DNA from 3 places in the Faecalibacterium faecis genome. Region 3 is predicted to be linked to each of the others. Evidence: predicted binding sites of a transcription regulator. Region 3 holds the regulator's gene; each other region holds the start of a gene.
What was found. The regulator Rex, encoded in region 3, represses fermentation and respiration genes when NADH is low (regulators of the CRP and FNR family bind a similar motif). The targets are predictions, from matches to a motif close to ATTGTTAANNNNTTAACAAT.
Positions count from the first base shown of each region.

Region 1: the regulator Rex is predicted to act here: its motif matches at 4,691-4,710, upstream of WMO17_RS07685 (phosphoglycerate kinase).
Region 2: the regulator Rex is predicted to act here: its motif matches at 6,195-6,214, upstream of coaD (pantetheine-phosphate adenylyltransferase).

Region 1 is NZ_JBBMEP010000012.1:34,320-41,874, reverse strand. It holds gene WMO17_RS07700 (TetM/TetW/TetO/TetS family tetracycline resistance ribosomal protection protein) at 1-623, opposite strand, end outside; gene gpmI (2,3-bisphosphoglycerate-independent phosphoglycerate mutase) at 854-2,380, opposite strand; gene tpiA (triose-phosphate isomerase) at 2,478-3,248, opposite strand; gene WMO17_RS07685 (phosphoglycerate kinase) at 3,364-4,572, opposite strand; partial or broken gene WMO17_RS07680 (NAD-dependent epimerase/dehydratase family protein) at 5,151-5,363, opposite strand; gene WMO17_RS07675 (hypothetical protein) at 5,532-5,684, opposite strand; gene WMO17_RS07670 (DUF1972 domain-containing protein) at 5,671-5,892, opposite strand; gene WMO17_RS07665 (hypothetical protein) at 6,003-6,992, opposite strand; gene WMO17_RS07660 (hypothetical protein) at 7,200-7,555, opposite strand, start outside.
Region 2 is NZ_JBBMEP010000001.1:121,214-128,768, forward strand. It holds gene WMO17_RS00555 (DUF5685 family protein) at 1-99, shown strand, start outside; gene WMO17_RS00560 (hypothetical protein) at 96-653, shown strand; gene glmS (glutamine--fructose-6-phosphate transaminase (isomerizing)) at 955-2,775, shown strand; gene WMO17_RS00570 (AI-2E family transporter) at 3,144-4,409, opposite strand; gene WMO17_RS00575 (butyryl-CoA:acetate CoA-transferase) at 4,458-5,804, opposite strand; gene coaD (pantetheine-phosphate adenylyltransferase) at 6,318-6,824, shown strand; gene WMO17_RS00585 (acetyl-CoA C-acetyltransferase) at 6,904-7,555, shown strand, end outside.
Region 3 is NZ_JBBMEP010000019.1:28,272-35,826, reverse strand. It holds gene WMO17_RS10280 (DNA translocase FtsK) at 1-1,967, opposite strand, end outside; gene WMO17_RS10275 (ClpP family protease) at 2,070-2,750, opposite strand; gene WMO17_RS10270 (redox-sensing transcriptional repressor Rex) at 3,012-3,653, shown strand; gene WMO17_RS10265 (thymidine kinase) at 3,905-4,522, shown strand; gene WMO17_RS10260 (ABC transporter substrate-binding protein) at 5,122-6,513, shown strand; gene WMO17_RS10255 (carbohydrate ABC transporter permease) at 6,718-7,555, shown strand, end outside.

The sequences.
Region 1 (7,555 bases), on a different contig from region 3:
GAACCGAACCAGCACGGGAACACATGCCGGCGTGCAACGGCCGGGATGAGGTCCGCATCGGTCAACTGCCCGGCATCCAGCATCCGATCCATCAGGTTTTCGTCACACAGAGCCAGTGCTTCGTCCCGGTCGGCCTGCGGCACATCAAAGGCCACAAAGCCCTCGCCCAGACGGTGGTTCAGCTGGGCGAGCAGCTCTTCCCTGCTCTTGCCGGGCAGGTCCATCTTGTTCACGAACACAAAGGTGGGCACATGGTAGCGCCGCAGCAGCCGCCAGAGCGTCTCGGTGTGGCTCTGCACGCCGTCGGTGCCGCTTACCACCAGCACAGCATAGTCCAGCACCTGCAGGGTGCGCTCTGTCTCGGTGGAAAAATCCACATGGCCGGGGGTGTCCAGCAATGTGATATCCGTATTGCCCGCTGTCAACAGGGCCTGCTTAGAAAAGATGGTGATGCCGCGCGCTTTTTCAAGCGTGTCGGTATCCAGAAAGGCATCCTTGTGATCCACGCGGCCCAGCTTGCGGATCGCGCCGGAGCGGTAGAGCATGGCTTCCGAAAGGGTGGTCTTGCCGGAGTCCACATGGGCAAGGATGCCCAGAACGATTTGTTTATGCGTTGTTTCCATCCGCTTCTCCTACAATCAAAAATTCATTTTTATTGTAGCACGGATGGGAAAAAAAGAAAAGTTTTTGATTTAGAATGGGGTCGAAACCCAAAAACGCAGTTTATCTTATCGGCTTTTCACGTGAAAAAACAGCTCTGGAAAATCCGCAGATTTTCCAGAGCTGTAAATATAAGAATAACAATTCCGCTATTCATAGCCAAAGCGAACGCGTCGGCCATTTTAACGGTCAATTACTCCACAATGATGCTCTTGCCGGTCATTTCAGCAGGCACGGGCAGACCGATATACGGCAGCATGGTGGGAGCGATATCGGCAAGGCAGCCGCCCTCACGCAGCTTCACATCGCCGCAGCCAACAGCCACAAAGGGCACCACATTGGTGGTGTGTGCGGTGAAGGGGGTGCCGTCCGGGTTCATCATCTTCTCGGCGTTGCCGTGGTCGGCGGTGATGAAGGCGCAGCCGCCTGCATTCAGCACAGCAGTGACCACCTGATCCACAGCAGTGTCAACGGCTTCCACGGCCTTGACCGCAGCATCGAACACGCCGGTGTGGCCGACCATATCGCAGTTTGCGAAGTTCAGGATCACCACATCGTACTTGCCGCTCTCGATGCGCTTGACGCACTCGGCAGCAACCTCGGGGGCGCTCATCTCGGGCTTCAGGTCATAGGTGGCGACCTTCGGGCTGGGGATCACGCAGCGGTCCTCGCCCTCGTAGGGAGCCTCCACGCCGCCGTTGAAGAAGAAGGTGACATGAGCGTACTTCTCGGTCTCGGCAATGCGCAGCTGAGTCTTGCCATTCTCGGACAGGTACTGGCCCAGAACGTTCTTCAGCTCCACAGGCGGATAGGCGACCTCGCAGTTGGGCATGGTGGCATCGTATTCGGCCATGCAGACATAGTTCACCTGCTTGCGGCCGCCGCGGCGCTCAAAGCCGGTGAACGCATCGTCGCAGAAGATACGGGTCATCTGGCGGGCACGGTCGGGGCGGAAGTTCATGAAGATGACGGTGTCGCCATCCTGCACGCGGCCGCCCTCACAGGTGACGCAGGGCAGAACGAACTCGTCGGTCTTGTCTGCTGCATAGGATGCCTCGATGGCCTCGGCAGCGTTGGCGGCATGATTGCCCTCGCCGTAGACAAAGGCAGCATATGCCTTCTCTTCACGATCCCAGTTGTTATCGCGATCCATGGCGTAGTAACGGCCGGAGACGCTGGCGATCTTGCCGATGCCCAGCTCGTCCAGCTTGGCCTGCAGGTCGGCCAGGAAGCCCTTGCCGGAGTGCGGGTCGGTATCACGGCCATCAGTGATGCAGTGCAGGTAAACGTTCTTTGCACCCAGATGTTTTGCCATTTCCAGCACGCCGAACCAGTGGTCTGCGTGGCTGTGCACACCGCCGGTGCCCACCAGACCCATCAGATGGATGGCCTTGCCGGCATCGATGGCAGCCTTCATGTTCTTGACCAGAACCGGGTTCTGGAGCATCTCGCCGTCCTTGATGGACTTGGTGATGAGGGTGAGCTGCTGGTACACGATGCGGCCAGCGCCCATGTTGGTGTGGCCAACCTCAGAGTTGCCCATCTGGCCCTCGGGCAGACCGACGGCCATACCGGAAGCGTTGATGGTGGTCATGGGATATTTTGCCATCAGAGCATCGAGGTGGGGTTTCTTTGCGGCGACCACGGCGTTGCCGAAGGTCTCCTCCGGCACCCAGCCGAAGCCATCCATGATGCACAGAAGAACAGGTTTCTTTGCCATAAAATTGAATCTCCTTTGAATTTAACAAATCAGCGCCCGGCACAGCGCTGAAAATGCGGCGCAGCCGGGCGCTGAAACAGCTGATTTAAACCGTCGATCAGCCCTTGGTGGCTGCGTTGACGATCACTGCAAAGTCGGGAGCCTTCAGGGATGCGCCGCCGATCAGGCCGCCGTCCACATCCTTTTTGCTCAGCAGCTCCTCGCAGTTCTTGGCGTTCATACTGCCGCCGTACTGGACAGTGGTAGCCTCGGCAACTGCCTCGCCGTACACCTCGCCGATCACCTTGCGGATCTGGCCGCAGACTTCCTCAGCCTGATCGGCGGTAGCGGTCTTGCCGGTGCCGATGGCCCAGATGGGCTCGTAAGCGATCACAACATTTGCCATCTGCTCAGCGGTCACATCACGCAGAGCGATCTTGGTCTGCATACGCACCAGCTCTTCGGTCACGCCCTCTTCGCGCTGCTGCAGGCTCTCGCCCACGCAGATGATGACCTTCAGACCGGCGTTCAGAGCAGCCAGAGCGCGCTTGTTCACGGTCTGGTCGGTCTCGGCGAAGTACTGGCGGCGCTCAGAGTGGCCCACAATGACGTACTCCACGCCCAGATCTACCAGCATGTCAGCGCTGATCTCGCCGGTGAAAGCGCCGGACTTCTCGAAGTGAACATTCTCAGCACCCACATGGATGTTGGTGCCCTTGGTCTTTTCCACAGCGGTGACCAGATCGGTATACGGGGTGCAGATGACCACCTCGCAGCCTGCGTCCTGCACTGCGGGGACCAGCTCGTCCACCAGAACAGCAGCCTCGGAGGCAGTCTTGTTCATCTTCCAGTTGCCTGCAATGATAGCCTTACGCTTTGCCTTATCCATGATACTCTATCTCCTTTATTTACCTTCTATCGTGCTATCGTGCAGAAAGCTCTGCACAAACAAAAAGATGCGGCGGCGCTAAAGCCGCCGCACCCATTATGATGCCGGGATCAGATTATGCGTTCTGAATGACTGCGATGCCGGGCAGCTCCTTGCCCTCCAGATACTCCAGAGAAGCGCCGCCGCCGGTGGAGATGTGGGTCATCTTGTCGCCCAGACCCATCTGCTGCACAGCTGCTGCGCTGTCGCCGCCGCCGATCACGGTGGTAGCATCGCTCTCAGCCATAGCCTTGGCAACTGCCAGAGTGCCAGCTGCCAGAGTGGGGTTCTCGAACACGCCCATGGGGCCGTTCCACACAACGGTCTTGGATGCCTTGACAGCATCGGCAAACAGCTTCATGGTCTCGGGGCCGATGTCGCAGCCTTCCATGTCAGCCGGGATCGCGGTGACGGGAACAACAGTGGTCTCAACCGGAGCGTCGATGGGATCGGGGAAGTCCTTGATGCAGACAGCATCAACGGGCAGCAGCAGCTTCACGCCCTTCTCCTGAGCCTTGGCCATCATCTCCTTGCAGTAATCCAGCTTGGAATCGTCGCACAGGCTCTTGCCGACCTCGTAGCCCTGAGCCTTGACGAAGGTGTAAGCCATGCCGCCGCCGATGATCAGGGTATCGACCTTCTCCAGCAGGTTGGAGATAACATTCAGCTTGTCTGCGACCTTTGCGCCGCCCAGAATAGCGGTGAAGGGACGAACGGGATCGTTCACAGCGTTGCCCAGATACTTGATCTCCTTCTCCATCAGGTAACCAACAGCGGTATCCTTGATGAAGTCGGTGACACCTGCAGTGGAGCAGTGTGCACGGTGGCAGCTGCCGAATGCATCGTCAACATATGCATCAGCCAGAGAAGCCAGCTCTTCGCTGAACTCAGGCATGTTCTTGGTCTCTTCCTTGCGGAAGCGGGTGTTCTGCAGCAGAACGACATCGCCGTTGTTCATGGCAGCAACAGCAGCCTTTGCGTTCTCGCCCACAACGTTGTCGTCGTCAGCAAACACAACGGTCTTGCCCAGCTTTGCGCTCAGAGCCACAGCAACGGGTGCCAGGCTGAACTTTGCCTCGGGGCCGTTCTTGGGCTTGCCCAGATGGCTGCACAGGATGACCTTTGCGCCATCGTTGACCAGCTTCTGGATGGTGGGCAGAGCTGCGTTGATGCGGTTCTCGTTGGTGATCACACCGTCCTTCATCGGGACGTTGAAATCGCAACGGACAAGCACCTTCTTGCCGCAGTAGTTCTGATCGTCGATCGTCTTCTTACCTAAACCCATGGTAATAAACTCCTCTCAAGTTTTAATTTCTGAACTAGAGTTTCGCTCGCATTCGGGGGATCTTGCCCCGTTACTCTACTATTATAAACAAAAACCGTGCACATTGCAAGGTTGCAAAATAGATAATAGTTTAACAAACATTTGCCGCTGATGCACGGAAATGTGTGTATTTTGACCGAAAGCCGCAGCTTTACCGTGTTTTCCGGCAGAACATTCCGCAAATGCGGTCATACATTCCCCATATGAACTTCTGGTTCCGCTGATCCCGCTCAAAAATTGCTTTCACACCAGCATAGCCGCTCGCCTTATACTTCCTGAAAATATTCTGCTTTCAGAGGATTATTCGACACTTCTTTTTCAAAGAATTCTTTGAAGCCTTCCTCCAATACATCCAGAAAATCCGGAGTCACCCCCCCACATATTCATGGATATCAGATAATTTTTCTGTGACCCAGCAGGTCACTTGTTCCTTAAAATGTGCCCTACTGGGTCACATTTTGGTCTCAGAAGCCATCTCTGCTAAAGGGGAAAAAAGAAAATTCTGACTTCTATGTTGGCTGCTCTTTTCGTTCTTCTTGATCTGGATTTATTTCTGTAATTACTTTCTCTACAGCGTCCTTATCAGTAATATCCAGGGCCATATACCGTGCTTTTGTTACTGCAGAACCATCTGCCACGCCGCTGTAGTTTTCCTGAATATCCGAACCGACGCCTTCATGACCACGCTTCAATAGCTCATTCATCACATCATGACCCAACTGACCGCCTACGCCCGTTATAAAAAACTTCATTCCGCTATATTCCTCTCACAAATTTTTATATCTAACCGCCGATGCAATACATCGGCGGGGTTTATCTATATCAAACAGTGTGTTCATCACACTGTAGTTATCATTTTTCTCACAGTGATCATCTTCCGACCACCACTGAATCTTTTATGTAGACCTGTCATGGGCTACTCACTTATTTCGCTTCAACTGAAACTTTATGGTAGACACCTTCATAGCCTGCACAATATCGACTGCCACTACCTGATGGTTCTGCGCCAGCAGCACTCCCAAGGAAAGCCCGACGTATCCCGTGCCGGCCACAGCGATTTTATAGTTTTTCATTCACGCCATTAGGGATAAAGTGCGTTTCTCTTCCATAAGTTTCCTTAAAATAATCCTGCACGCCTTTGCTCAGAACAATGACCTCGTCCGCATATTTCGCAGCATTTTTTTCGCCTTGGTGGATAAACTTAGAACCAAGTCCTGATTGCCATTTCTCGCGCTGCCAATCAATGCCGGCCGATGTCAAGTCTTGGACAACATTTTTCACAAATAAAATTGAAAAAACGCCAAAAAAATAAGCCCTACAAGGCTTTCAATCGGTATCGAACCGATCTGAGCCTTGTAGGGCTTTACATTTTACTCTATATGCTTTTTATCTTAGACCGCCTGCAGCGGGGTGTTTTCCATCACTTTCTTAAATTCCTCTACTGTCATTCCAGCATCTTCCGCTGCTTCTTCAATCGTCACACGGCCTTTTCTTACCTGTTTAACCAGCATCCGCATCTCACCAATGTTGATGCCTTCTTCTCTACCTTCGGCCTTTACGCCCTGACTAAGGTTGCACATAACAAGCACCTCCCTTTCCAGTTCTTCGTTCATTGCAACGCCAAATTCTTCTTCAAGAATTTTCTTTTTCTCAGTAGCTGCTCTGGAAGAAGAGAGCAGCACATCCATAAATTTCACAATACCTGTATAGTTTTCCGTACCCGGTTCTCCAAGACAAATCGTTACAACACTCATCAAGTCGTAGTTTTCCGATTTTTCAACAGCGTTTCCAATCAACTGCTCTGGTCGGATAGAATAACGAATCAGAGTGTTTTGGAACTCCTTGGTTGGGTGTGTACAAACCCAGATAGAGTACACCTTTCGGATTTTCCCATACTCCGAGTTCGTGAATATCGGACCATGCTGTGCGGAGATCATCCTGCTGCAATAATAGATTGCTCGCTTTGTCAACGGGTATCCCGGATTAAAAGCCGTCTGCGCCTCCACATTAATAATAAGACGTATCACATCTTTCTGTTCAGCAGAACCTTCTGATGCTGGTGCGATTGCATCGAACCGAACATCATAATTGATGGTTCCCTCAGTCAGCGTAGAATCCTCATTATTGCTACCAGCAATTACGTCAGAAGTTTTCTTGGGTCTGTTTGTATCATCAACATGAACGCCAACTGTACCCACTTCTGGAGTTCCTTCGATATACTTCTCTGCAATTTCGTCTACGGAGCAGGCACTGTACTCATTCACGCAGTTCTTCATAATCTGCGCCAGAATCTGTTTGTTGGCCAGCAGCTTCTTGGCAGCCTTATCATAACTCAAATCGTATTCCGTCTGCGTTATCGCATGAGCAAGCTGATTTTCCATCGGCATTCACTTCCTTACAGCAGGGTCAACAGGAGCATATACTATCCCTATTGTGCTTTCATCTTACCATAAAACACCTTGCATATCAAGCAGGCAGATGTAAACTTTTCAGCATAGATTTGTCCATATTGCCCATTCTGATTTGAATTCAGGCCAGCAAAATATTTCAATAGTGCCACACCTGTATTCCAGATTTTTCCGTCTTTTCTAACATTCCCGTTCATCTTTTTCAAGCGATATGATAACTGCGTTTTTCTCAGCTTCATACCTTCCCTTAAACTGATAGTCTTTCCCTGCAGCAAGACCATTTGCCTCTAATAACGCCTGGACGAACTGTACTCCATTGATCCTCATCCGGCACTGTCCGTCGGTCAGCAGCCTGTCCGGGACCTTAAAGGACATTGGATGTTCGGCAGCACATGGCGTAATTGCAATAGACTGCCGATCTTTCCTCTGCAAAATGCAAATATAGGCCGGACTTCCAAGAATACGGATAACATCTTTCCCCACATTCATTCTCCGACTTTCCGCCGGAATCGTCACCAGCAAATTCATAATTCGCT
Region 2 (7,555 bases), on a different contig from region 3:
AACCGCGGCCTGCTGGATAACATCATGCTGCTTGGTCTGCACCATGCGGTGGACCCGCTGGAAGCCGGTGCTGAGCACGAAAACTGGGAGATCCCATGAAGCAAAACCATCAAAAAAGCTGGGCCATGGCTTACTGCGGCATTGTGGCGGCGCTGTGCGTCGCACTGATGCTGCTGGGAGCTGTGATCCCCATTGCCATGTTCATTGCGCCTGCAGTGGCAGGCTTCCTTGTTGCCACGGTGTGCGTGGAGTGCGGGATGCAGCTGGCTTTGACGGCCTATGCGGCAGTCAGCCTGCTGGCACTGCTGTTCGTGCCGGATAAGGAAGTAGCGCTGATCTTTGTGTTCCTGCTGGGGTATTACCCGCTGGCAAAGCCGAAGTTTGAGCGCATCCGCCCTGCGGTTCTGCGCATTGTCTGCAAGCTGCTGCTGTGCAACGGCACAGTGCTGGCCATGTACGGGCTGGTATTTCTGCTGGTGCCGGCGGGCAGCATTTCGCAGGAGCTGCGCACCACCGCGCTGGCTGTCTCGCTGGCAACGCTGGTCATGGGCAATGTTGCCTTTGTGCTGTACGACCGGGCATTGCATAACATGCTCATGATGTACCGGCTGGTCTGGCGGCCGAAACTTCATAAAACTTTGGGCTGGCGCTGAGCCAGCCTTTGTGCTATAATGGGGCATCAGAAAGGGGAGAGCGCAGCACACAGGTAACGCAAAGCGCCGGGCCACGCGGGTGACAGCCGCGAGGGTGACGAGGAGAGGAATCATCGAAAGATTCGGCGGATGTTTCTCCGGCTGAGGGCTAGACCAGCCGCAGAGAAGGGCAAAAAACGGCAGCAATACCGCAACAGATCCCTTCAAAGAAAGCCATACAAGAACATAAACTGTACTAGGAAGCTGACCGGATATCACTGCGCCTTTTTGCGCGGGAACGGTCGGTATGGAGGTGTTTTGTATGTGCGGCATTGTTGGTTATGTCGGTAAGCGCAGTGCGCAGGACGTGCTGCTGGATGGTCTGGAAAAGCTGGAGTATCGCGGGTACGACTCCGCCGGTGTGGCGCTTGCGCTGGACGGCGGCATCCGCGTGGTAAAAAGCAAAGGACGGCTCACCGCCCTGCGGGAAAAGCTGGCGGCGCAGCAGCTGGCACAAAGCTTCTGCGGCATCGGCCACACCCGCTGGGCTACCCATGGCGAGCCCAGCGATGTGAACAGCCACCCGCATTCGACCCCGCGTGTGAGCATTGTGCACAATGGCATCATTGAAAATTACGGCCTGCTCAAGGAGCGCTTGGCCGCAAAAGGCTATACCTTCCAGAGTGAGACGGACACCGAAGTGCTGGTAAAGTTGATCGACAGCTGCTATACCGGTGACCCGCTGCGTGCATTGCAGCAGGCGCTTGCCAAGGTGCGCGGTAGCTATGCGCTGGCCGTGCTGTTCCGGGATTACCCGGACACCATTTTTGCAGTCAAGCGGGAAAGCCCGCTGATCGTCGGCTGGGGCGAGGGCGAAAACTTTGTGGCTTCGGATATTCCGGCACTGCTCAAGTATACCCGGAAATACAGCGTGCTGGAAGAAGGGGATATGGCCGTCTGCACCACAGAGGGCATCCGCTTCTACAACGAATTTGGTGAGCCGGTGGAGCGCCAGCAACTGACGGCGGACTGGGATATGGAAGCTGCCGAAAAGGGCGGCTATCCCCACTTTATGCTCAAGGAGATCAACGAGCAGCCTGCGGCCATTATGGCCACGGTCAGCCCCCGTGTAGAGGACGGACTGCCGGTGCTGCGCATCCCGGAGCTGACCGATGAAGTGCTGCGCGGTATTGGCCGGGTGCATCTGGTGGGCTGCGGTACGGCTATGCATGCCGGCATGGTGGGTAAATCTGCCATCGAAACGTTGGCCCGTGTGCCCGCCGAGGTGGACATTGCCAGCGAGTTCCGTTACCGGGATCCCATTCTGGAAAAGAACGATCTGGTCATCATCATCAGCCAGTCCGGCGAGACCAGCGACACGTTGGCAGCGCTCAAGCTGGCCAAGAGCCGCGGCGTGCCGGTGCTGGCCATCGTGAATGTGGTTGGCAGCTCCATTGCACGTGCCGCAGATTATGTAATGTACACCTATGCCGGGCCGGAGATCGCGGTAGCATCCACCAAGGCGTATATGGTGCAGATGTGCGTGCTGTATCTGTTTGCACTGCGGCTGGCCTACGCGCGCGGACGGCTGAGCGAGGCAGAGACCCGCCGCTTTACGGCCCAGCTGCTGCGCGCACCGGAGGTCATCAAGCCGCGCCTTGCAGATTGTGAGCAGATCAAGTACCTTGCCAGCCGCTATGTGAACACCCAGAGCTGCTTCTTCATTGGGCGCGGGTTCGACTATGCGCTCTCGCTGGAGGGCAGCCTGAAACTCAAGGAGATCAGCTATGTGCACTCGGATGCCTATGCAGCCGGTGAACTGAAACATGGTACCATCAGCCTGATCACCGATGGCGTGCCGGTGATCGCACTGGCCACCCAGAAACAGGTGTACGAAAAGACCATTTCCAATGCCAAGGAGACCCGCAGCCGCGGCGCAAGGGTGCTGCTGTTTACCACAAAGGATGCTGTGGTGCCGGAAGGCGTGGCAGATGCCGTGATCCGGCTGGATGAGTATGAGGATATCCTGATGCCGCTGCAGCTCATTGTGCCGCTGCAGCTGTTTGCCTATTATATGGCTGTTCTGCGCGGCTGTGACGTGGATAAGCCGCGCAATCTGGCCAAGAGCGTGACCGTGGAGTGACGGCATAAAACGCAGCCAGAAAGCCCTGCACGAAACAGAAATAAAAAAACAGGACCTGCTCTGAATCACTGAAGTGCATTCTGTCAAGTAGAAAAAAATAATATAAGGTTTTTGTTCGCCGTTTCCACAAGGAGACGGCGAATTTTTTGTGCAAAATCGGTATCAGGCAGCTCGGTTCATGGCACCGACATGAGCCTGCATCGACATCTGGATGAACAGACGGTGCTGGTAACGGCGGCTGTTGCAGCAGTCAATCGTGAAGAGTGATTGTTCTTTCTTGACATGAAAATACCCCCAGAGTACTCAGAGTTTTTGTCTCTGTCTACTCTAGGGGTAGCGTATCACATGGAATGCCGGGGCATTGTGATTTATAGATTATTTGTTTCGGCAGGAGGTGCTTCCGATGCAGACGCTTCTACCGGAACATCGTCCTCCGGGTCACCGAAGTTGTCGTGGTAAGTCTGCAGCAGGTCGATCTCCTTGTTGCGCTTCAGGCCGTAGATGACCAGCTTTTTGATCACATCATAGATGACTGCAAACAGCGGCACACCTACGATCATGCCCACAAAGCCCCACAGACCGCCGAACAGCAGGATGGCGAACAGTACCCAGAAACTGGAAAGACCGGTGGTGTTGCCCAGGATCTTGGGGCCGATCACGTTTCCGTCCAGCTGCTGCAGCACCAGAACGAACAGGACGAACCACAGCGCCTTGATGGGGCTCTGAATGAGGATCAGCAGGGTGGCGGGCACGGCACCGATGAACGGGCCGAAGAAGGGAATCACATTGGTCACGCCGATGATCACGGAAACCAGAAGGGCACTGGGGAACTTGAAGATCAGGCAGCCGATATAGCACAGCACGCCGATGATGGCGGAATCCATGATCTTGCCGTTGATGAAACCGCCGAACATCTTATCGGCGTACTTCACTTCTTCCTTGATCAGCTCTGCCCAGCGGGGCTTGAAGATGCTGTAGAGCACCAGCTTGGCCTGCTGAACAAAGCGCTTGCGGCTGGCCAGCATATACACGGCCACGATGATGCCGATGATCAGGTTCTTGGCCATGGTCACTACGTTCAGCACACCCACTGCGGCACCGCTGACGATGTTCTGCATGGAGGGCAGGAGCCGGGTCTTGATCAGATCATCGATATTGGTGCTGATGGTGGCATAAGCAGAGTTGAGCATGTCCATGATCTGCTGGTTGTTCTCAATGAACTCCACATGATTCGCCCACTGCACGAACTTTGCGAGGTTGCGCTGCGCAGTGTAGTACAGGGTGGTCACGCTGGTAATGAGCTGCGGAATGATCATCATGCACAAAGCGTAGATGAGGAGCAGGCCGAACAGGATGGTCAGCGTAACGGACAGCACATTGACCAGACCATGCATCTTTTCCGGGATGAACCGGCGCAGAAAGCTCTCGATGGTGTTGCACACAGGTTTGAGCAGGTAGGCGATGACGGCACCGTAGATGAATGGCATCAGAATGCCGGTCAGCGTGGAGATGGCATCGCCAAAACCATCGAAGCGGTAGATCAGGAAAAAGAAGATGATGCTCAGGGAGATCGCTCCAAATCCTGCCAACATCCCGTAGAGATAGGGCTTGATGTGCGGCTTTTTGTCCATCATGATAGACTCCATTTCAGCCGCGGACAGCAGGAATCCCCGCGGCACTTATCAGATTTTGTTGCTCCTGCGCCAGATGTGCATTTTTTCGGCTTCCTTGATCAGGTCTTCACGGAAGTCGGGATGTGCTACGCTGATCAGAGCTTCAGCCTTTTCCCAGGTGGTCAGGCCCTTCAGGTTCACGCAGCCGTACTCGGTGCACAGGTAGTGGATGTTGGCACGGGTATCGGTGACGATGCTGCCGTTTTCCAGAGTGGGACGGATGCGGCTCTCCAGCTGGCCGGTCTTCTTATTAAAGAAGGTAGAGGACAGGCAGATAAAGCTCTTGCCGCCCTTGGAAAGGTATGCGCCCAGAACGAAGTCCAGCTGACCGCCGGCACCGGAGATGTGCTTGAGGCCTGCAGTCTCGGCGTTCACCTGACCGAACAGGTCGATGTCCACAGCGTTGTTGATGGAAATAAAGTTATCCAGTGCGGAGATGCTGCGGATATCGTTGGTGTAGTCCACGGGTGCAGACATGCACTCCGGATTATCGTTCAGGTAATCGTACATTTTCTGGGTGCCGGCACCGAAGGCGTAGACCTGACGGCCCTTGTCCAGCTGCTTGCATGCACCGGTGATCTTGCCGGCCTTGGCGATATCCACAAAGGCATCCACATACATTTCGGTGTGCACGCCCAGATCCTTCAAATCGCTCTGTGCGATCAGGCTGCCGATGGCATTGGGCATACCGCCGATGCCCAGCTGCAGGCAGGCACCGTTGGGGATCTGCGGAACGATCAGGTTGGCAACCTTCAGATCCACTTCGGTAGCAGCACCGGGAGCGGCCATCTGGCCGATGGGCGGGTTCTCGCCTTCCACGATGCCGGTGACCTGAGAAATGTGGATGCAGTTCTCCATGCCGCCAAGGCAGCGGGGCATGTTCTTGTTGACCTCAACGATGATCTTCTTGGCTTTTTCGCACACAGCACCCAGATGAGATGCACTGGGGCCGAAGTTGAAGTAGCCATGCTCGTCCATGGGGGTCACCTGGAACACCGCCACATCCAGCGGATCCGGGCTTTCGCGGTAGTAGCGGGGCAGCTCGGAATAACGGATGGGGGAGTAGAAGGAGAAGCCCTGTGCAATGGCCTTGCGCTCAATGCCGCCCATATGCCAGCTGTTCCATGTCATGTGTGCAGCGGGATCGTCGATCTGGAAGATCGCGGGCACCCACATCAGGATGCCGCCGCGGAAGTTGACACCTTCCAGCTCAGGCAGACGCTTTGCGATCTCGGCATCCACCGCCACAGGGGTGTTCACAGCCCAGCCGTAATCCACCCAGTCACCGCTTTTGACCAGTGCGGCAGCCTGAGCGGCGGTCATTTTCTTCTGAGCATACAGTTCCGTAAAATCCATTATAAACCATCCTCTCCTATAATAACATAAAGGAATTGTAAATTTATCATTTACTCTTCCTGCACGGACAAATCTTTGCAGGATGTTTACCACCTGTTGGCAATTTGAACACAGCTCTGACACAGGCGGATGATATCCTGATAACCAGCAGAAGGCAGCTGTCGGACAGGGCAGCAGATCTGCACAACTTAGTTATAACATTAACAATGTGTAGAATCAATAGTTTATCGAGAAAATTTTGACCGACTGGCAATATGGACAAAATTCGAGGAGTTTTTGGACGATTGTTTGGTACTGGAAAACCAAAATCTTTGCAAAAGGACTTGATAAAATTTTGACGATATGGTTTACTTATAGCGTAGCAGGCAGCTGCGATGCAGCACGACATTGATTGTTTAAATTTTAACGATAAAACGTACAGCTTGCACAAAAATCTTGCACCCAAGACTGGAAAGTGCTATCATGGCAGAACCAAAACGCGCTTTTCACAGCGCTCAAGGAGGACACCAGACGATGGCAACAGCAGTTTATCCCGGTTCGTTCGATCCGGTCACAAAAGGGCATCTCGATATCATCAAGCGCGCAGCAAAGATCAACGATCATCTGATCGTGGCGGTGCTCAACAACAGCGCAAAGAATCCGCTCTTCACCGTGGAGGAGCGCGTAGAGCTGCTCAAGGAGTGCTGCAAAGGCATCCAGAATGTTTCGGTGGAGAGCTTCGACGGCCTGACCGTGGAGTTCGCCAAGAAACGGCACGCTTCGGTGATGGTGCGGGGCCTGCGGGCGGTGACGGATTTTGAAAACGAGATCCAGCTTGCGCAGACCAATCACGCACTGATGCCCGGCATCGAGACCATGTTTCTGGCAACGAGCATCAAGTGGAGCTACCTTTCTTCCACCATTGTAAAAGAGGCAGCTTACTACGGCAGCGACATCGGTAAGTTCGTCACACCCAATGTGGAAAAGGCGGTCAACGAAAAGTATGCGCTGATCCGGCAGAAAAAAGACCCCGAGACCTAATTTGTAAAAGCGCTTACGGGCGTTTTGATAAAAATGGCTTACGAAAAGTAACACATACACAATTCAGGAGGCTATTCACATGAAAAAGATCGTTATCGCATCTGCATGCCGTACCGCTATTGGCAAGTTCGGCGGCACTCTGGCAAACGTTCCCGCAGTTGAGCTGGGCTCCATCGTCATCAAGGAAGCTCTGAACCGTGCAAACGTCGCTCCCGAGCAGGTCGATCATGTCTACATGGGCTGCGTCATTCAGGCCGGTCTGGGCCAGAACGTCGCTCGTCAGGCTGCTCTGAAGGCTGGCCTGCCCATCGAGACCCCGGCTGTCACTGTCAACGTGGTGTGCGGCTCCGGTCTGAACTGCGTCAATATGGCTGCTCAGATGATCGAGGCTGGCGATGCTGATATCGTGGTCGCAGGCGGCATGGAGAACATGGACATGGCTCCCTTCGCACTGCAGAAGGCTCGTTACGGCTACCGCATGGGCGCTCCTATGGGCAAGAGCGAGATCGTGGATACCATGGTCAACGATGCTCTGTGGGATGCCTGCGGCTTCAACAAGCACATGGGCATGACCGCTGAGAACGTCTGCACCAACGAGACCTATCAGAAGAAGTACGGCTACAGCCCCATCACCCGTGAGATGCTGGACGAGTTCTCATACAACAGCCAGCTGAAGGCTGACAAGGCCATCAAGGACGGCGCTTTCAAGGACGAGATCGTTCCCGTTGTGA
Region 3 (7,555 bases):
ATGATGATGCTGTTCACGCACACGGATTTACCGCTGCCGGTGCTGCCTGCAATGAGCAGATGGGGCATCTTGCACAGGTCTGCCACCTGTGCCACACCGGCAATGTCCTTACCAAGCGCAATGCCCAGAGGTGAGGTCATGCGCAAAAAGCTCTGGCTCTCGAACACGCTGCGAATATACACCGGGGTCTTTTTGTGGTTGGGCACCTCAATGCCCACGGCAGGCTTGCCGGGGATGGGTGCTTCCATACGCACGTCCGCCACCGCAAGGTTCAGGGCGATATCGTCTGCCAGCGAGGTGATGCGGCTGATCTTGACACCCGCCATGGGCTGCACCTCGTACCGGGTAACGGACGGCCCGCGGGAGATATCCAGCACACGGGTGCGCACGCCAAAGCTTTCCAGCGTGTCCACCAGCTTCTGGGCGTTGGCTTTCAGCTCTTCCTGCGCGCCGGGGTCGGTCTCGTCCTGCGATTTTTCAAACAGCTCAATGGGCGGATACTGGTACTGATAAGTATCCACCGGTTCGGTCTCGTCCACAGGGGCCGCTGCCGCGGCCTGCTCGGAAGCGGCAGGCTTTTCCATTGCCGCTGCCACCAGCGTGCTAATATCCTTTTCCTCCACCGGTTCGCTGGTAATGCTGATCCAGCCGTCCTCGTCGGGTGTGCCGCGCATGGCAACGGCGTTTTCGGCGCTCACCCGGGCGGGTGCCGCCGGGACTGCGGGCTGGATGGGCACGGCGGGCATCTCCGGCGTGACTGCCGCTGCCGGGCTTTCCGGCTGGGCCGTCGGCATTGCCGGGGTCATGACCGGAGTATCAAAGCTTTCCGCTGCCGCAGGCTGCACCGGCTGTGCAGCTTTTGCAAAGAAATCGGATGCATCGGTCTCCACCGCGTCCTGTACGATGGGCTGCGGGGCAGGTCTGGGGGCCGGGCGCAGCGGGTTCTGCCCAAAGGTGCCGCCCGGGCCCACGATGAGCGGCTCGATGGGTTCGCTGCCGCCCTCCTTCACCTCAGTGTGGTCGGGGCCAAGGTCTACGTCAAAGGAAGCCCGGGGCCGGGATACCCGTACCTGCACCGGCGTGATGGCCGGGGCGGCAGGCTCCGGCTGGGCAAGCGGCTGGCCGGAAGTATCTGCGGGCGGCTCCGGCTGCGGGGCGGCCTCCGGCTCCTCCGCCTCCATCTCTTCGGTCACCTTGTGGCCCCAGTGGCGGATGCCGTTCAGCCAGTCCGGCACACCGATGCGGAAAGCCGGAGTTTCCATCTCCTCTTCGGCATCTTCCTCATCCCGGTATTCATCTTCTGCTTCGTCGTAGTCTTCCTCAGCCTCGGCTTCTGCCGCGCGGGCAGCGGCACGTTCAGCGCGGCGGGCTGCGCTCTGCTGCGCCATGGCCGCACCCTTTGCGTGCACGCCGCCAAACGCAGCGCACAGCCATTGCCACACCTCTGCCGGGGTCAAATCAAAAATGTACAGGCTGACACACAGTGCCAGCACGATCATGATAAGGGTTGCCGCAGGCCGTCCGCACAGCAGCAGCAGGCTGCCGCCCAGCAGTGCACCCAGCGCACCGCCGCCGATCCATGCATTCACGCCGTTTGCGTAGCAGGCAGCTGTCATCTGGAATGCCGACATGCCCTGCGGCTGGATATCGGAAAAAACGATCATCGTGCCGCAGGCAAACACCAGCCCAAGAACCAGCTTGAAGATCTTGGGCAGAAGGTCTTCGCCCCGGGTATACTGCACAGCAAGGCAGCACACTGCCGCGCCCAGCACAAAGCTGCCGCAGCCAAAAAGTCCGAACAGCACATCGTGCAGGGCCTTCCATGCCGAATCTCCCTCCACAAAGGCCAGCACCACCAGCAAAAGGCCTGCAAACAGGGTGCCAAGCCCCGCCGGAAGCCGCTGTTCTGCGCGTTTTTTGCGCGATGCTGCGCGCCGTGTTGTCGTTTTACGTTTTTTTGTTGCCATGTTTCTTTGTTCCCCGCGTTTGTAGTAGACACACTATTTGATTTTATTATTGTACCACGCAGGGAAGAAAATGGCAAACCTATTGTTGTACAAAATCGGCCTTCATTTGCGTTCAATCTCTTTATACAGCCACGCCAGCGCATCCGAAAGCCCGCCCAGCTCGTCGATGAGCTTTTCCTTCACGGCCCGGCGTCCATCCAGCACGGTGCCCATGTCCATCACCAGCTCGCCGGTGTGGAGCATCAGGTCGGTGTAGCGTTTTTCGGTCATGCCGCTGTGGGCCGCCACAAAGCCGGTGATGCGCTGCTGCATCTGCTCAAAGCTGCGCATGGTCTGCGGCACCCCCAGAATGACACCGGAATGCCGCACCGGGTGCACGGTCATGGTGGCCGTGGGCACGATGAAGCTGCGCCGGGCGCTGACGGCAAGCGGGATACCGATGGAGTGCCCGCCGCCCAGCACAAGCGTTGCACTGGGTTTGGACACGCTGGCGATCAGCTCTGCCAGCGCAAGGCCCGCTTCCACATCCCCGCCTACCGTGTTCAGCAACACCAGCAGGCCCTCGATGCGGGGGTCCTCCTGCGCGGCCACCAGCTGCGGGATGACATGCTCATACTTCGTGGTCTTCTGGCCCTGCGGCGCTTCCGAATGGCCTTCGATCTGGCCGATGACGGTCAGGCAGTGGATCACATGCCCGCCGCGGGCCAGCGTGACCGTGCCCAGATCCTCGATCTCTTCCTTTTCCAGCCGACGCGCGTCGGTCTGCTGCGTTTCATCATTCATGTGCTTTCCTCCTGCGTTTTTTGTCAGCATTCCCCAGCCTGTGCCGGGCTATGCAGACCCGCTGCAGCAAAAAAGCGGTAACATTTCATAAAAATTTTTTGAGAATGATTTGACATTCTCCATCGGTGCAGTATACTTTAAATAATTGACTGTAATATCTGCAATATGAACCCGTAAACGGATCGGGGTTTCTTTGTGCCGCATCTGTAAAGCAGGCAGCTGCGGCAAGTACTGCGATAGAGCGAAAGGAGAAAGTATTCTATGAACACTCCTGCAAGGGCTTCGCTTCCCGTTATCAAGCGTCTTCCCAAATATTACCGCTATCTGTGCTCTCTGCAGGCGGACGGCATCAACAGCATTTCTTCCCGCGAGCTGGCTGCTCAGATGGGCACCACCGCTTCGCAGGTACGGCAGGACTTCAACTGCATCGGCGATGTGAATGGCCGGCAGGGCATTGGCTACTCGGTGGAAAACCTGCTCTCCATTCTGGAAGGCCTGCTGTTCGGCAACGGTGACCGCCTGCCCACCATCCTGATCGGCTGCGGCCGTCTGGGCAAGGCAGTGAGCCGCTTTATCACCACCGATACCAACGGCTACCGCCTGATCGCCGCCTTTGATGTGGCACAGAGCGAGGTGGGCAAGGAGATCAGCGGCATCCAGATCCGCCATATCGACGAGCTGGAGTCTTTCTGTGCCGAGCATCACCCCAAGGTCGCAGTGCTCTGTGTGCCCCGCGACGGTGCGGAACAGGTCAGCGGCCGTCTGGTGGATCTGGGCATCGAGGGCTTCTGGAACTTCTCCCACTATGACCTCTCTGTGCCGTATCCCGATGTGGTGGTGGAGAACGTCCATCTGGGCGACAGCCTGATGAGCCTTGGCTACCGCCTGCGCAATCAGGACTGAACGTACCTATTATAAGTAATAAGAGAACCCTCTCAGTTAAAGCCTGAGATGCCGCTGAACCCTCTCAGTCTCGCATACGCTCGACAGCTCCCCCGAAAGGGGAGCTTTGTGAGTGGGGACGGGAAAGTTTCTGCTTCTCCGGCGCAGGGACAGCCTGCCCGGAAGATACAGAAAAGCTCCCCCATCGGGGGAGCTGGCAAAGCCGTCAGGCTTTGGCTGAGAGGGTTCGTTCTGTAAGGAGAGTTTTTCAAATGGCAAAACTGTATTTCCGTTACGGCGCGATGAACAGCGGCAAGAGCACCGCCCTGATGCAGGTAGCCCACAACTACGAAGAACAGGGGATGCGGGTGCTGATCCTCAAGCCACAGGTGGACACCAAGGGCGGCGGTGAGCTGGTGAGCCGTCTGGGCGTGCGCCGCAAGGCTGATCTGCTGATCCCGCCGGAGACGGACGTGTTCGAGGCCGTGCGCACGGCCAACGCTGACGGTGCGCCGCTGGCCTGCGTGCTGTGCGACGAGAGCCAGTTTTTCACTGCGCAGCAGGCAGAACAGCTGTTCATGGTAACGGTGGATTTGAACATTCCGGTGATCTGCTACGGCCTGCGGGCAGATTTTTCGCTTAAGGGCTTTCCCGGCTCTACCCGCCTGCTGGAGCTGGCCCACACCATCGAGGAGATGAAGACCATCTGCACCTGCGGCCGCAAGGCCATCTGCAACTGCCGCAGGGTGAACGGCAGATTCGTCTTTGAGGGCGAGCAGGTGGCCATCGATCTGGAAAACGATGTGCAGTACGTGAGCATGTGCCCCCAGTGCTATTTCAAGGCAAAGCGCGCGTTCTACGCCGAAAAAGCTGCTTCGCGGGTTGAATAAACTTGTATACAAGGCTGCTGTGTTCAACGACACGGCAGCCTTTCTTTTTTATTCCCGGCCCACAGGCGCAGTCCACACAACAGCGCAAAATATGTCGCTGTCGGTGCTTCTTCACCCCCCCAAAGGGCGAAAAAGCACCGATTTCCATGCCCGAAGACCGGTGCCGGATGCCCGCCGCAAACAATTGATATATCAGAGTGCACATTTTTTGCGCTATTGATATATCAGTTCAAAGACTCCCATCCGGGCTTTTTAAGCTGTTGTTCGTCCACAATGTATGCAACGTTTCCACGTTCTGAAACGGAATGTTTACAAAATTATTGCAAAATTCGACGTTCCTCCTATGATGCATCCCAGTTTTCTATGCAAAATAGCGAAGTATACATGTTGCACAGTTTTTCGAGCCAAGTTTATTCATTTCAGCGAAGGCGTCAATTCTTGCGCGGAAACAAGAGCAATATTTGTACGTTTTTTGTTTAGATATCTGCAATTTGCGTCTTTCTTTTTGGTTGTTGTTTTGTTATCATAATTGTATACAACGGGGTATGTGCAGACCCCCGTTCGAGATGATGTTTTCTGTATTTAGGAGGAGAACAAAAATGAGCAAGGCAATTTCTCGTCGTGATTTCATGAAGGTCACCGGCGCTGTGGGCGCTGCCGGCCTTCTGGCTGCCTGCGGCGGCAACTCTGCTGCATCCGGCTCTGCTGCTTCCACCGCTTCTTCCGCTCCCGCTGCTTCTGCAGACGAGAGCCTGGCACTGTCTGACGGCCCTGTTTCCATGACCATCAGCTGGTGGGGCGGCGACAGCCGTCACGAGGCTTACCAGAACGCCATCAAGGAGTTCCAGGCTGAGCACACCAACATCACCATCGAGCCCACCTTCGCCGCATGGTCCGGCTGGGAAGAGAAGATGGCAGCTGCCTTCATCGCTGGCAACGCACAGGATGTGTGCCAGGTGAACTGGAACTGGCTGTACAACTACTCTGCTGATGGCAGCAAGTTCGTGGACCTGAACACTGTTTCCAAGTTCCTGGATCTGACCCAGTGGGATGACGCTGCCATGGACGCCTGCTACGTTGCAAACAGCCAGCAGTGCGTGCCCGTTTCCATGACCGGCCGTATCTTCTTCTGGAACATGACCACCTTCAACAAGGCTGGCATCACCGAAGTTCCCAAGTCTCTGGATGATCTGATGGCTGCCGGCAAGGCATTCAAGGAGAAGCTGGGCGACGATTACTACCCCATGCATCTGGGCGCATACGACCGTATGATACTGATGGTCTTCTACCTCGAGTCCAAGTACGGCAAGGACTGGGCTGACCCCGTCACCTCTACCCTGAACTACACCGAGGACGAGATCGCTGAGGGCATCGACTTCATCAAGAGCCTGGTGGATGGCCACGTCATGATGAACCTGAAGACCTACTACTCCGCAAACTCTGATACCGCTACCCACCAGTCCAACGAGTGGATCACCGGTAAGATCGCAGGCATCTTCGAGTGGGATTCCGCTGCTTCCAAGTACTCCTCCGCTCTGGATGATGCCAACAAGGACGGCTTCACCGTTGGCGAAGAGATCAAGTTCGGCGACAACAACGGCGGCTTCTCCAAGGTCTCCATGGGTCTGGCCATCACCAAGACCAGCAAGTGCGTTGCCGAGGCTGCTACCCTGATCAACTTCCTGCTGAACGAGGAGAAGGGCGCTTCCATCATGGGTTCCGAGTGCGGCATCCCCGCTTCCAAGGCTGGTCTGGCTGCTGCTCAGGCTGCCGGCGCTGTCAAGGATCTGGTGGCTGAGGCAAACGCCAAGGTCATGGCCTTCACCACCAACAAGCTGGATCCCCTGTTCGAGAACAACGACCTGAAGGCTTCCGGCACCGGCATCTATCAGGAAGTGTTCGATACCGTTGACTACGACGGCGTTGCCGGCGCAGACGTTGTTGACACCCTGCTGGACGGCATGGAGTCTGTTGGCTACACCATCGGCTAAGTTCCATTTTTGAGTGCCGCCGTGTGCGGTCACGCACAGAAAAGGGCACCCTTTGACTGAACCTGAGGGGCACCTGCCGCCCGACCGGCAGATGCCCCTTTTTTGTCAGAGATATATTACAAAATCTTGACAAAGCTGTATCCAGTCTGTTACCCCTTCGTCCGTCTCATGCTCCGAAATTCCTTAAAAAGGAGGATTTCCCAGATGAAAGAAAGCAATGCTCCCGCCATCGGGCGCACCCCGTTCCAGAAATGGCTGGACAAATATCAGGGTCTGTTTTATCTGATCCCCTGGATCATCGGCTTCGTCGTCTTTAAGGCAGTTCCCTTCGGTCAGTCGCTGTACTACAGCTTCACCGATATGAACTTCTTCAAGAGCGGCACCCAGTTCGTTGGTCTGGCCAACTACATCACGGCCTTTACCACCACCAAGATCACCAAGGCACTGCTCATCACCTTCAAGTACGCTTTCATCACCGTGCCTCTGAAGCTGGTCTTTGCGCTGTTCATCGCATACATCCTGAACTTCAAGATCGCATGCGTCAACCTGTTCCGTACTGTGTACTACATCCCCTCCATTCTGGGCGGCTCTGTTGCTATCGCCGTTCTGTGGAAGGCTGTATTCAGTGTGGACGGCCTGCTCAACACCGTTCTGCGCGCTGTCACCTTTGGTCTGGTGCAGGGCCCCGAGTGGCTGTCTGACCCCAGCTACGCGCTGTGGATCATCTGCTTCCTGCGTATCTGGCAGTTCGGTTCTGCCATGGTGCTGTTCCTGGCCGCTCTGAAGGGCGTGCCTGCAGACCTGTACGAAGCCGCTACCATTGATGGTGCCGGCAAGTGGCGTCAGTTCTTCTCCATCACCGTTCCGATGATCACCCCCATCATCTTCTACAATCTGGTCACTCAGATCTGCCAGGCTTTCCAGGAGTTCAATGGCCCCTACATCATCACCAACGGCGGCCCCCGTGGTTCCACCACGCTGATCTCTCTGCTGGTCTACAACTACGCATTCAAGTCTTATGACATGGGTATGGCATCCGCTC